Rhodospirillum rubrum ATCC 11170: one gene and its partner. The protein of the gene in region 1 interacts with the protein of each later gene in a pairwise test. Links are inferred from orthologs where the notes say so. Each region holds a gene or a part of one and is shown in the gene's direction. Other genes may lie near its edges. The genes, in order: leuS and ligA.

What was found.
Region 2: the proteins of leuS (region 1) and ligA interact in binary tests that used the Escherichia coli proteins (3 or more experiments, as listed by UniProt). The link is inferred for Rhodospirillum rubrum ATCC 11170 from one-to-one orthologs.

What each region holds. Positions count from the first base shown.
Region 1 is NC_007643.1:4,168,502-4,175,500, reverse strand. Bases 1,517-4,674 are described here. They hold leuS (leucine--tRNA ligase), read left to right. Parts: upstream 1,517-1,880; coding sequence 1,881-4,469; downstream 4,470-4,674. Other genes in these bases: lptE (LPS assembly lipoprotein LptE), read left to right, coding at 4,456-4,674; RRU_RS18755 (DUF3576 domain-containing protein), read left to right, coding at 1,517-1,786. In the rest of the region: RRU_RS18765 (YggS family pyridoxal phosphate-dependent enzyme), read right to left, coding at 1-227; RRU_RS18760 (thiamine phosphate synthase), read left to right, coding at 350-1,129; more of RRU_RS18755, read left to right, coding at 1,181-1,516; more of lptE, read left to right, coding at 4,675-5,019; holA (DNA polymerase III subunit delta), read left to right, coding at 5,028-6,056; RRU_RS18735 (ParB/RepB/Spo0J family partition protein), read right to left, coding at 6,371-6,999.
Region 2 is NC_007643.1:1,115,523-1,122,330, reverse strand. What follows is about bases 1,151-4,117. They hold ligA (NAD-dependent DNA ligase LigA), read left to right. Parts: upstream 1,151-1,569; coding sequence 1,570-3,666; downstream 3,667-4,117. Other genes in these bases: RRU_RS04900 (glycosyltransferase family 2 protein), read left to right, coding at 3,882-4,117; recN (DNA repair protein RecN), read left to right, coding at 1,151-1,527. In the rest of the region: more of recN, read left to right, coding at 1-1,150; more of RRU_RS04900, read left to right, coding at 4,118-4,835; RRU_RS04895 (Coenzyme F420 hydrogenase/dehydrogenase, beta subunit C-terminal domain), read left to right, coding at 4,995-6,227; RRU_RS04890 (CgeB family protein), read right to left, coding at 6,207-6,808. UniProt on the Escherichia coli protein: DNA ligase that catalyzes the formation of phosphodiester linkages between 5'-phosphoryl and 3'-hydroxyl groups in double-stranded DNA using NAD as a coenzyme and as the energy source for the reaction.

The sequences.
Region 1 (6,999 bases):
GCCGGCCATTTGCCCTGGGCCTCCTGAACCCGGTTCTCGCCGAACAAGCGGTGGCCGGCGCGCAGGGCGGCGCGCACCCGTTCGGGCCCGTTGTTCTTGCTGACGGCGACCAGGGCGACCCCGGCGGCGTCGCGGCCCACCGGCTTGCAGGCGTCGGCGATGGCGCCGCGCACGGCGCGCAGGTTTTCGACCACGTCGAGACAGGGGGCGGGAAGCGGTTCGATCATCTCACAGTCCATTCGCGGCGGTGGGGTCCCGGCGGGCGAGGACGCTTTCGCGCCGCTCCCGGCCGCCATTCCGCGCATAACGGGTGCGGCCGGGGGCGCGCGGGGGTAAGCTCGCCCGTATCATGCCCCGTACCCTAGTGCATTTCATCGCCAAGGGGAGCCCGCTTTCACGCCTAGGCTCCCGCCGCTCCGCCGCCGCCCCGCCGCGACTGCTGCTGATGACCGATGACCAGCGCTTGGCCGATCCGCTGGGCGCGGCCGACCGTCTGCCGCCCAAGGCCGGGGTGATCGTGCGCCATTACGCCTGCGCCGGCGCCGTCCGTCATGGGTTGGCCCGGGCGCTGATCGCCCGGCTGCGGGCGCGGCGCATCGCCGTCATCCTGGCCGCGCCGTCGCCCGCCCACGCCTTGCCGGCGGGCTTGGCCGGCCTGCATCTGCCCGACAAGCTGGCCGCCCATGGCTTGCTTGCCCGCCTGTTGCTGTGGCGCCGGGCGGCGCGGGGTCGTTGGCTTTGCGCCGCCGCCCATGACGCCCCGGCGATGATCCGCGCCCGCCGCCTGGGCTGCGCCCTGATCGTGCTGTCGCCGCTGTTCCCCACGGCCAGCCATCCCGGCGCCCGGGGGCTTGGCGCGCGGCGCGCCGCCTTGCTGATCCACCGGCTGGCCGCCCGCCGCGCGCCGGCGGGCTCACGCGCCGGCAAAGCGCCGGCGGTGATCGCCCTTGGCGGCATCTCGACGCTCAGTTTTCGCCGGCTTGCCGGCTGCGGCTTTGGCGGAATCGCCGGAATTTCCGCCCTTCCGGGGATGAAATGGCGGCGATCGGGCCGCGAAAAGCCAAAGCCGCGTACCGGGGATGGAAAAAGCCGGCGGCCACCGGTATGTTTGTCGCCGCTTTCGGCGTGACCGGCACCCCGCCCCTTCGCCCTTCCGCCTCATCGACGGGTAACAACAACCATGACCTCCTGGCATCACCCCACCCTGCCGCAGCCTGTTTCCCCTGCGCGATCGAAGCGAACCGCCCGCGGGGCGGCCACGGTGCTCGCCGTCGCCTTCACCCTTGGGCTGACGGCTTGCGAAGGCTCGCAGGCCGTCTTCCCCGAGCAGGACAAGGCCACCAAACAGCGCGTCTACCGCGATCCGTCCAAGCCCGATGAAACCCCGGGGCTGTTCGGGCCGAGCGGCCTGAACATCCTGGGCGGCAAAGGCGGTTCGTCCGAGCCGGGCGCCAGCGGCGTCGGGGTCAATAGTTTCCTGTGGCGGGCCTCGCTCGACACCATGGGCTTCATGCCGCTGACCTCGGCCGATCCCTTCGGCGGGGTGATCATCACCGATTGGTACGCCCCCCCCGAAAGCCCCAACGAACGCTTCAAGGCCAATGTCTATATCCTGTCCAAGGGCCTGCGCGCCGATGGCGTGAAGGTCTCGGTGTTCAAGCAGCAGCGCAGCGCCGGGGGAACCTGGAGCGACGCGCCGGTGGCGACCGAGGTGGCGACCGATATGGAAAACGCCATCCTGACCCGGGCCCGCCAATTGCGGCTTTCGGTGATGAACGCCCAGTAACCCTTTCCCCGCGGGGCGCGCGCGCCTCCGCGCCGGCCTCCCCGCTGTCCGGCCCGCCCCGCTTCCTGTTTGGCTAAAGAAAGACTGTCGAGAAATGGCGTCCGAGGATCGTTACAACGTTAAGGAAACCGAGGCCAAGTGGCAGACCGCCTGGGCCGAAGGCGGATGTTTCACCGCCCGCGAGGATCGGACGCGGCCGAAGTATTATGTTCTTGAAATGTTCCCCTATCCGTCGGGGCGCATCCACATGGGCCATGTGCGCAATTACACGCTGGGCGACGTCGTCGCCCGCTTCAAGCGGGCCCAGGGCTTCAATGTGCTTCATCCGATGGGCTGGGACGCCTTTGGCCTGCCGGCGGAAAACGCCGCCATCCAGCGCGGCGTCCATCCGGCGACATGGACCCGTCAGAACATCGCGATCATGCGCGAGCAGTTCAAGCCGATGGGGCTGTCGATCGACTGGAGCCGCGAGGTCAGCACCTGCGAGCCGGCCTATTATCGCCACGAACAGAAGATGTTCCTGGATTTCCTCAAGGCCGGTCTGGCCTATCGCCGTGAATCCTGGGTCAATTGGGACCCGGTGGAGCATACGGTGCTGGCCAACGAGCAGGTGATCGACGGCAAGGGCTGGCGCTCGGGCGCCCCGGTCGAGCGTCGCAAGCTGTCGCAGTGGTTCTTGCGCATCACCCGCTACGCCGAGGATCTGCTGGCCGCCATCGGCGATCTTGATCGCTGGCCCGATAAGGTCCGGCTGATGCAGACCAATTGGATCGGCCGTTCGGAAGGCGCCCGGGTGCGCTTTGGGCTGGTCGGCCGCGATCAGGCGCTGGAGGTCTATACCACCCGCCCCGATACGCTGTTTGGCGCGTCGTTCTGCGCCATTTCGGCCAATCATCCGCTGGCGGCTGAAATCGCCGCCACCAATCCCGATCTCGCCGCCTTCATCGCCGAGTGCGGGCGCATGGGCACCAGCGAGGTCGAGATCGAGACGGCCGAGAAAAAGGGCTTCGATACCGGCCTCAAGGTGCGTCATCCCTTCGATCCGGCCTGGGAACTGCCGGTCTATGTCGCCAATTTCGTGCTGATGGAATACGGCACCGGGGCGATTTTCGGCTGCCCGGCCCATGATCAGCGCGACATGGACTTCGCCCGCAAATACGGCCTGCCCGTGCGCGCCGTCGTCGCCCCGGCCGGGGTCGACGCCGAGGCTTTCGCCAAGGATCTGGAAGCCTCCGACACCGCCTTCTCCGAAGATGGCGTGGCGATCGCTTCGGGCTTCCTCGATGGCCTTCCGGTCAGCGAGGCCAAGGCCCGGGCGATCGCCCATATCGCCGAGCTGGGCGCCGGCGAAGGCGTGGTCCAGTTCCGCCTGCGCGACTGGGGCGTTTCCCGCCAGCGCTATTGGGGCTGCCCGATCCCGATCATCCATTGCGACGACTGCGGCCCGGTCCCCGTGCCCGAGGATCAGCTGCCGGTGCTGCTGCCCGAGGATGTGACCTTCGACAAGCCGGGCAATCCGCTTGATCACCACCCAACCTGGAAGCATGTGGCCTGCCCGCAGTGCGGCAAGCCGGCGCGGCGTGAAACCGATACCTTCGACACCTTCTTCGAAAGCTCGTGGTATTTCGCCCGCTTCTGCGCCCCCCACGACACCGACAGGGCCTTCGAGCGCGAGGCGGTCGATTACTGGCTGCCCGTCGACCAATATGTCGGCGGTGTCGAGCATGCGGTTTTGCACCTGCTGTATTCGCGCTTTTTCACCCGGGCGCTGCGCGATTGCGGCTATCTGGGGGTGAGCGAGCCCTTCACCGGGTTGTTCACCCAGGGCATGATCTGCCACGAGACCTATCGCGACACGGATGGCGCTTGGCTGTCGCCCGATCAGATCGACAAGGCCGCCGATGGCACGGCGACCCTGCTGTCCGACGGCTCGCCCGTCAGCGTCGGCCGGTCGGAAAAGATGTCGAAATCGAAGATGAACACGGTCGATCCGACCGCCATCCTCGAGTCGTACGGCGCCGATGCCGCCCGGCTGTTCATGTTGTCGGACAGCCCGCCCGACCGCGATATGGATTGGACCGATTCCGGCATCGAAGGCGCTTGGCGCTATATCGGCCGGCTGTGGCGGATGGCCCTTCAGCCGCAGATCGACCCCGGCGCCGTCGGCGCGCCGCTTCCCGCCGATCTTGGCCCCGGGGCCGCTGCCCTGGTTCGCCACGTCCACAAGGCGGTGGCCGGCGTCACCGATGATCTGGAGAAATTCCGCTTCAACGCCGCCGTCGCCCGCCTGCGCGAGCTGACCAACGCCATCGCCGCCCTTGACGGCAAGGAGGCCGGGGCCGGCGCCGTTTATCGCTTCGCCCTGGAAACCGCCGCCCGGCTGGCGGCGCCGATGATCCCCCATATCGCCGAGGAGATGTGGAGCCATCTGGGCCGGGACGGGCTGCTGGCCGAAACGCCCTGGCCGACCTGGGACCCCTTGATGCTGATCGACGATCAGGTGACCATCGCCGTGCAGGTGAACGGCAAGATGCGCGGCACCGTCGATCTGCCCAAGGACGCCAAGCGGGAAGATGCCGAGGCCGCCGCCCTGGCCCTGCCCACCGTTCTTGCCCAGCTTGCCGGGGCCGCGCCGCGCAAGGTTATCGTCGTGCCCAACAGGATCATCAATGTCGTGGTCTAGACGCCAGGCCCTTGTCCTTCTCGCCGGGGCCCTGGTCCCGGCGGGCTGCGGCTTCCGGCCGATGCTGGCCGATCGCCCCGGCGCCGCCGGCCGTGGCGGGGCCTCGGGCGCCTTGGCCGGGATCTATGTCCATTCCGTGACCTATTCCAAGGAAGAGGATGCGCGCTTCGGTCAGGAAATCCGCAATGCCCTGATCGATCGCCTTGGCCTTCCCGATCAACCGACCTATGGGCTGACCCTGGTGGGCAGCTTGATCCGGCGCAGCTCGGGCATCACCAAGAGGGACCGGACCACCCGCTACACCATGAGCGCCTCGATCACCTTCCAGCTGCGCGCCCTTGATCGCGCCGGCGTGCAGCCGCCCAAGCCGCTGCTGTCGGGAACCGAGACCTCATGGGCGGCCTATGACGTGATCGGCTCGCCCTTCGCCAACGAGATGAACGAGCGCGACGCGGTCAGCCGCACCGCCGAACAGATCGCCGATCAGCTTTACACCCGCCTTGGCGCCTATTTCTCGCAAGCCCCGGCTCCGGCCGGCCGGGTTCTTTAGCCGCGCCCGTGAAACTGACCGGCCAAGCCATCGACGGCTTCCTGCGCAAGCCCGATCCGAAAATCCGCTGCGTGCTGGTTTATGGCCCCGACGAGGGGCTGGTGCGCGAGCGGCTGGAGCAGCTGGCGCGCACGGTGGTCGCCGATCCCAAGGACCCCTTCCGCATCACCGACCTGTCGGGCGACGATCTGCGCGCCGATCCGGCGCGGCTGGCCGACGAGGCGGCGGCCCTGGCCTTTGGCGGCGGGCGGCGGCTGGTGCGTCTGCGTCAGATGACCGACCAGCACGCCCCGCGCCTTAAGGCCTTCGTCGAAGCCCCGGTTGGCGAGGCCCTGGTGCTGGTCCAGGGCGGCGATCTCACGGCCCGCTCCGCCCTGCGCAAGCTGTTCGAAGGGGCTAGCGCCGCCGCCGCCCTGCCCTGCTACGCCGATGAGGGGCGGTCGCTTGAGACCCTGGTGCGCGCCACCCTGGCCGAGGCCCGGCTGGCCGCCGCCCCCGAGGTGATCGACTATCTGGTGGCCAATCTGGGCGGCGATCGCGGGGTCAGCCGCTCGGAACTGGCCAAGCTGGTGACCTATTGCGGCAAGGCCACCAGCGTGTCCCTGGACGACGCCCTGGCCTGCGTGGGCGATAGCGCCCAGATCGGCCTTGATATGCTGACCAACGCCGTGGCCGAGGGCGATAGCGCCACCGCCTTGCGCGCCCTTGACCGCCTGGGTCAGGAAGGCATGGCGACGGTCGCCCTTCTGCGGGGCCTGACCCGCCACTTCACCCGGCTGCATCTGGTCGCCGGACTGATCGCCGGGGGAACGAGCGTGGATCAGGCCCTGGCCGCGCTCAAGCCGCCGGTGATGTTCAAACTGGCCCCGCGATTCCGCAGCCAAGTTCAGCGCTGGTCAGCCGAGCGCCTTGCCCAGGCCCTGGATCTGTTGCTTGACGCCGAAATCGACGCGAAGAGCAGCGGCCTGCCCGAGCGCGCCCTGGTGGAACGTCTGTTGCTGCGTCTGGCCCGGGGGGCAAAAACCGCCAGCCGCTGAAGAGGACGCCCTTGGCCTCGATCCGCGGGACGGATGTCCGCCCCCTTGCTTTCGTGAATGGGTATTTCTTTGTTTTTTCAACAGGTTCCGCAGGTCCAAGACTCGCGGCCGCAGGGCGATCGATCCCCCCCCAATCGCCCCGCGTCCCCCCTGTCATAGGAATTTTGGCGGCATTGGGGCGGCCGTGGATCAAAATTCGCTCAAACTCTTCCCGGGGGTGGCGACGGACCGGTGACCGATCCCCCCCTCTTGTCGTAACCGGGTCGGCGGCAAGGATCGCTCCGCCCCATCCCCGTGAATGGGATTTCCGCCAATTACCCGTTGGCGAGGGGGGGCTCTTCACCGGCCAAGCGCTGCAGGGGGCCCTGATGGCCACGGGTCAGGCGATGGAGGATGTCGTCAAGCTGGGAGAGACTATCGTAGTCGATGGTCAGCCGGCCACCGCGCGCCTTGGCCGAAATCTCGACCGCCAGACCCAGAACATTGGAAATATCGCGCTCAAGGGCCAGGGTATCGGCATCTTTGTCTGTCGGCGCCGCCGTCGCCGGCCGACGCGGCTTATTGGCCGCCGCCGCCGCCTGCTGCACCAGCTTTTCGGTCTGCCGCACATTCAAGCCGCGCGACACGACAAGACGGGCGAGATCGGAGATCGCCTCGGTCGTCAACAAGGCCCGGGCATGGCCGGCCGAAAGCGCCCCCTTCTCCACCATCTCGCGCACGTCATCGGGAAGCTGCAGCAATCGCATGGTATTGGCGACGTGACTGCGGCTTTTGCCGACGACCTTGGCCAGATCTTCCTGGGTATGGGCGAAATCCTCCAGCAGGCGGCGATAGCCCTCGGCTTCTTCCAGCGGCGAAAGATCCTGGCGCTGCAGGTTTTCGATCAGCGCGACTTCCAGGGTTTCCTGGTCGGAGAAGCTGCGGACCAGCACCGGCACTTCAT
Region 2 (6,808 bases), 3.1 Mb from region 1 along the record:
CTGGCCGCCGACCACCCGGCCCGCGCCCTGCTCGGCGCCGCCGATCTTGGCGTGGACGGGTCCGAACCCGTGGTGGTGCGCCGGGTGGTCACCGCCGATGGCCGCAGCCGCGCCTATGTCAACGATCAGCCGACCAGTGTCGGCCTGTTGCGCCAACTCGGCCAGTCGATGGTCGAAATCCACGGCCAGTTCGAAAGCCACGGCCTGCTTGATCCGGCCAGCCATCGCGGCGTGCTCGATGGCTTCGCCGGCGCCGACAGCGGCCAGCCCGCCGGCCTGCTTCCCGCCGTCGAGGCCGCCCATGCCACCTGGAAGGCGGCGGTTACGGCCCGTCGGCGCGCCGAGGCCGATCTGGCCCGCGCCCGCGCCGAAGAGGACCTGCTGCGCCATACCGGCACCGAACTCGAAGCCCTGGCGGCGCGGCCGGGCGAGGAAGAGGCCCTGGCCGAAGAACGCGCCCTGTTGATGAACGGCGAGAAGCTGGCCGAGGGCCTGAACGGCGCCCTCGGCGCGCTTAGCCAGCCGCTACCGGTGGAAACGGCGCTGCGTCACGCCATGCGTGCCCTGGAACGGGTGGCGCCGATGGCCGGCCACCGCCTTGACGGGGTGATCGAGGGGCTGGAGCGCGCCAGCGTCGAAGCCGCCGAGGCCCAGGCCCAGCTTCAGGCGGTGATCGGCGCCCTTGATATGGATCCGCGCCGCCTGGAAACCGTGGAGGAACGGCTGTTCGCCCTGCGCGGCCTCGCCCGCAAGCATGGGCTGACCGTTGACGGCCTGCCGGCCCTGCTTGAAGACATCCGCCGGCAAATCGCCACCCTGGAGGGCGACGAGGATCTGCTTGGCGGGCTGCGAAAGGCCGAGGAGAACGCCCGCGCCACTTATGTCGAAGCCGCGCGCGCCCTGTCGCGGGTCCGCCGTCAGGCCGCCGGCGCCCTCGATCGCGCCGTGGCCGCCGAACTGCCGCCGCTCAAGCTGGAGCGCGCCCGCTTCGTTACCACCTTGGAAGACCTGCCCGAGGATCAATGGGGGGCGGCCGGCCTGGACCGCGTGGCCTTCCTGGTCGCCACCAATCCGGGCGGCGATCCCGGGCCGATCCACAAGATCGCCAGCGGCGGCGAACTGGCGCGCTTCATGCTGGCGCTCAAGGTCATCCTGGCCGCCGGCGGCGATGTGCCGACGCTGATCTTCGACGAGGTCGACGCCGGCATCGGCGGCGCCACCGCCGCGGCCGTCGGCGAGCGTCTCGCCCGCCTGGGTCAGGCCGTCCAGGTGCTGGTGGTCACCCATTCGCCCCAGGTCGCGGCCATGGGCCAACGCCATTACCGGGTGTTGAAATCCGATGACGGCAAGGGCGGCTTCGGCACCGGCGTCGACGCGCTGTCGCCAGCCGAGCGCATCGAAGAGGTTGCCCGCATGCTGGCGGGCGCCCACATCACCGATCAGGCCCGCGCCGCCGCCCGCAGCCTGCTGAGCGGACCGGGTACGCGCGCCGCCAAAGCACCGCCCTCCGCCCCCCGCTCGTCCTGACCCCGCCCCCCCGTCGCCCCAGACCAAACCGGACCCCGCGCCATGATTCCCGTCGCCGATCTCACCGAGGCCGAGGCCGCCCGCGAACTCGAACGGCTTGCCGCCGAGATCGCCCGCCACGACCGGCTCTATCACCAGCAGGACGCGCCGGAAATCACCGACGGCGAGTACGACGCCCTGGTACGGCGCAATAACGAGATCGAGGCCGCCTTCCCCGAACTGGTGCGCGGCGACAGCCCCTCGGCCCATGTCGGCGCCGCTCCGGCCGAAGGCTTCGCCAAGGTCACCCACGCCCTGCCGATGCTGTCGCTGGGCAATGTGTTCAGCGACGACGAGGCCCGCGAGTTCGACCAGCGCATCCGCCGCTTCCTCAGCCTGGATGGCGAAACGACGATCAGCTATGTCGCCGAGCCCAAGATCGATGGCCTGTCGTTTTCGGCGCGCTACGAGAACGGCGTCTATCGCCGCGCCGCCACCCGGGGTGATGGCACCACCGGCGAGGACATCACCGCCAATCTGGCGACCCTGACCGATCTGCCCCAGCGCCTGACAGGCGACGGGCCTGTGCCCGAGGTGCTGGAGGTGCGCGGCGAGGTGTTCATGACCAAGGCCGATTTCCGCGCCCTCAACCAACGCCAGATCGACGCCGGCGCCAAGCCCTTCGCCAATCCGCGCAATGCGGCGGCCGGGTCGCTGCGCCAGCTTGATCCCGAAATCACCCGCTCGCGCTCGTTGAGCCTGTTCGCCTATGCCTCTGGCGAGGTCAAGGGGCTGGAGGTGGAGAGCCATCACGCCTTTCTAGAGCGCCTGAAAACCTGGGGGTTCCCGGTCAATCCCCAAACCCGCCCCTGCCAGGGGGTGGAAGACCTGATCGAAGCCACCCACGCGTTGGCTTTGCAACGGGCGGCGCTGGATTATGATATCGACGGCGTCGTCTATAAGGTCGACCGCGTCGATTGGCAAAAGCGCCTGGGCTTCGTCAGCCGCGCCCCGCGCTGGGCGATCGCCCGCAAATTCCCCGCCGAGCGCGCCCAAACCACCGTCAAGGCCATCCAGATCCAGGTCGGCCGCACCGGCACCCTGACCCCGGTCGCCATTCTTGAACCGGTCACCGTCGGCGGCGTCGTCGTTGGCCGGGCGACGCTGCATAACGAGGACGAGATCGCCCGCAAGGATGTGCGCATCGGCGATATGGTCACCATCCAGCGCGCCGGCGATGTCATTCCCCAGGTGGTCGAGGTTCTGCTCGACCAGCGTCCGGCCGATAGCGCGCCCTTTGTCTTCCCCGAGACCTGCCCGGTCTGCGGAAGCCACGCGGTGCGCCAAGAGGGCGAGGTCGCCCGGCGCTGCGCCGGCGGGCTGATCTGCTCGGCCCAGGCAGTCGAGCGCCTCAAGCATTTCGTCTCGCGCGACGCCTTCGATATCGAAGGGCTGGGCGGCAAGCATATCGAGACCTTCCATAATGAGGGCCTGATCACCCAACCGGCCGATATTTTCGCGCTGGAAGCCAAGGACAACGAACCCGGCGCCTTGCAGCACCTGCGCTCGCGCGAGGGCTGGGGGCCGAAATCGGCGGAAAACCTGTTCAAGGCGATCACCGCCCGCAAGACCATCCCCTTGGACCGTTTCATCTACGCCCTGGGCATCCGTCAGGTTGGTCAGGCCACCGCCCGCCTGCTCGCCGGTCATTACGCCAGCTTCGCCGCCTGGCGCAAGGCGATGGACGAGGCGCAAACCGAAGGCTCCGAAGCCTTCGCCGATCTTCAAAACATCGAAAGCATCGGCCCCTCGGTCGCCCGCGACCTTGTCGCCTTTTTTGGCGAAGAGCATAACCGCGCGGCCTTGGACGCCCTGATCGACGCCGGGGTCGAGGTTCTTGATTTCGCCCGCCCCCAGGCGGCCGGCGACAGCCCGCTGGCCGGCAAGACCGTGGTTTTCACCGGCACCCTTGATACCATGAGCCGGGGCGAAGCCAAGGCCCGCGCCCTGGCGCTCGGCGCCAAGGTCACCGGCTCGGTCTCGGCCAAGACCGATTACGTGGTGGTCGGAGCGGACGCCGGATCCAAGGAGAAGAAGGCCCGCGAACTCGGCCTGACCGTCCTCAGCGAGGCCGAGTTCCGGGCGATGAGCGGTGGCTGACCGGCAAGGGGCGGAGGATGTGACATCGCCTTCGCCTGTTCGCATCTTTGCGATAAAAAGACCCTACCCTTAGGTGTAAGATCACCGCCTTCGCCCGCGGGCTTCAAGCGCTCTGAAGCCGAGGGCCCGGGAGTCGCCCTCCCTGGTTGGCATCGTCGGGGGACATGCCAGACCCAGGGGAAGACGCCGTCCCTCGCCGTCGCCAGGGGAGGCGCATGTTGAAATTTTCCGTCATCATTCCGGCCTATAACCGCGAGCCTTTGATCGGGACCACCCTGGACTCGATCTTCAATCAGACGCTGCCGCCCGCCGAGGTCATCGTCGTTGACGATGGGTCGACCGACCGAACCGCCGAGATCGTATCGACATGGCCCAAGTGCACGCTGATCCGCTCGGAAAACGCCGGCGCCGCCGCCGCGCGCCATAAGGGGGTCCTCGCCTCGTCGGGCGACTGGCTGGCCTTCTGCGACAGCGACGACCTATGGCGCCCCGACCATCTGGCCTCGCTCGCCGCCGCCTCCCGCCACGTCCAGGAAAAGGGCATGGTCTTTAGCAATTTTATGCGCGGCGATGGCCAAGTTTGGGAAACGGCGACCAAATTCGACACCGCCCCGACCGACTTCTGGTCAAAATTCAAAAAAATCGATGCCACTCTATCCGTGGCGGAGACTCCGATCTTTCAGGAGGTTCTCCGCTTTCAACCGATCTTCCAATCCTGCACTGCGATGTCGCGGCCTTTCTACACCAAGGTTGGCGGCTATAATGGCGCGTTCGGCCGCTTGCCCAGCGAAGACCTTGAATTCACCTTGCGCTGCGTTCGCCATGCGCCCATCGCCGCCACCTGGGAACCGACGGCCCTGATTCGTCGGCATGCGGGCAACCATTCCAGGGACCAGATGAGACAGCTGACGGGAGAGGTGGCGATCCTCCTCCACGCCCGGGCCAGCATGGAGCTGGCGGTGTCGTGGCGCGAGGAACTTGATCATCAGATCATCGTCCGCTCCGCCGAGGCGATCGACGCGGCCTTTACCCAGAAGCGATGGGAAACGCTCACCGCCATGGCCAAGCATGTTCCCTGGCGCCATCGCTCGGCCAAACAGATCGTGAAGGTGCTTCTTTCCCAAGTCGCCGGCGCTTTCCCCGGCCGGGACCAAAGGGAGCTTGGTTAAACGGGCCCCCCGTCAGGCGGGAGAGGGCGCTTTGGACATCAAGAACAAGCAGGGCGGGCCTGCTTTTCGCGGAAACCACGCCAAACAATCCTCTTTGCCGGCGGTTTGAGCTAAACTGACACCATCGCTTGCCGCTTTTTGCCCGTGGGAGCCCCGCCGATGACCCCTCCGCCCGATGGCGCGACCCCGCCGTCCGAGGTCGCCTTGCCCAGCCGCGATCTGTGTACCGATTGCGGGCTGTCGCGCACCGCCACCCCCAACCGCTGTGGCCGGGCCTGTCAGTTCATCCGTCCCGATTACCCCGGCCAGGAAGCCCGCGTCCATGGCCGCTGCCGCGACCCGGCGCGCGGTGACGAACTGTTTTTCGGCCCCTATCAGCAGATGTATCAGGCGGCCCTTATCCCCCCCAGCCCCGGCGCCCAATGGACCGGGATCACCACCGCCCTGGCCGGGCGGCTTCTGGAAACCCGGACCGTCGATGCGGTTCTGGCGATGGCCGCCGATCCGGCGGACCGCTGGAAACCGCTGCCGGTGATAATCACCCAGGCCGCGGACATGGCCCGCTGCCGGGGCATGCGCATGGGCCATGCGCCGCTGCTGTCGCTGATCGAGCCGGCCATCGCCGCCGGTCACAAGCGCTTGGCGGTGATCGGCCTGCCCTGTCAGGTCCATGCCCTGCGCGCTATCGAGGCCGATCTCGGGCTCGAGCGTTTGCTGGTCATCGGCACGCCATGCTCGGACAACACCACCACCCCGCGTTTCCACGACTTTCTAGGGCTGCTGGCCGATGATCCAGACAGCGTGACCTATCTGGAATTCCGCGCCGATTATCACGTGGAACTGCGCTTCCGCGAGGGCGGCCGCAAACTGATCCCCTTCCTCAAGCTGCCGCTGTCGAAGCTGCCGGCGGATTTCTTCCCGCTGACCTGCAAGACCTGCGTCGATTACACCAATGTCCTGGCCGATATCACGGTGGGCTATATGGCCGGGCGCGGCGAGCAATGGCTGCTGGTGCGCAACGACCGGGGCGCCGACATGCTGGGGCTGCTCGGCGATCGGATAAGGCTGACCGAACCGACCTCGGCGGGCAAGCGCCGGGGCCCGGTGGCTGGCTTCTTAAAGAATGTCGCCCGCGCCGCCGGCGGCATGCCGGTGCGGGCGATGCCCGATTGGGCCCGGCCGCTGGCGGCATGGCTGATGCCCAAGATCGGGCCGCGCGGCCTGGAATTCGCCCGCGCCCGCGTCGAGATGAAGGCCATCGAAACCGTTTTGCACCTGCGCAAGGACCGGCCGCGCCGCCTGCGCACCATGGTTCCCGCCCATGTCTGGGCCCTGGTCGCCCCTTACGGCCTGACGCCCAATGACGGCGAGTCAGGAGATCAGGTCCAATAACGGGCCAACGCGGTTGCGGTAGCTGTGGTCCTTGAGCGTTCTTTCCTGGCCGGCGGCGGCGATCGCCCGTCTTTTATCGGGGTTTTCCTTGAGAGCGATCAGCTTTTTCACGCAATCCTCGGCGTCTTTAAAAACCACGCAGTCGCGATCGGGCTCGAAATAATCGCCGATGTTCTTCTTATCGTCGGTCATCAGCAGGGCGCCAACCCCGGTGACTTCAAAAAGCCGGAGGTTATTGGCGTAATCCCCCGCCGCATCGAGATGAAAATTCAAGACGATCTGGCTGTCGTGGAGGATCTGGTACATCGGCAGGCCATAGACGGCGGGATTGGCCCGGATGCGCAGCCCCGCCGTCTCGATGCCTTCGGGCCACTGCATCTCCCCCCAGAAATCGAGCGGGATTTCTCGGGCGACATCGCGCAGGAAATGGGCCCGGCCGCTATGGCTGGGCGAGACCGAACCGACAAAGGCGACCTCGTGCTGCGGCCCACCTTGCGCCAGATGGGGCAACAGCCGCTCGTCAAAGGCCAGACCGATCATCTCGGCGCGGATCCCCTGATCGCGGAACAATTGCACCTGAT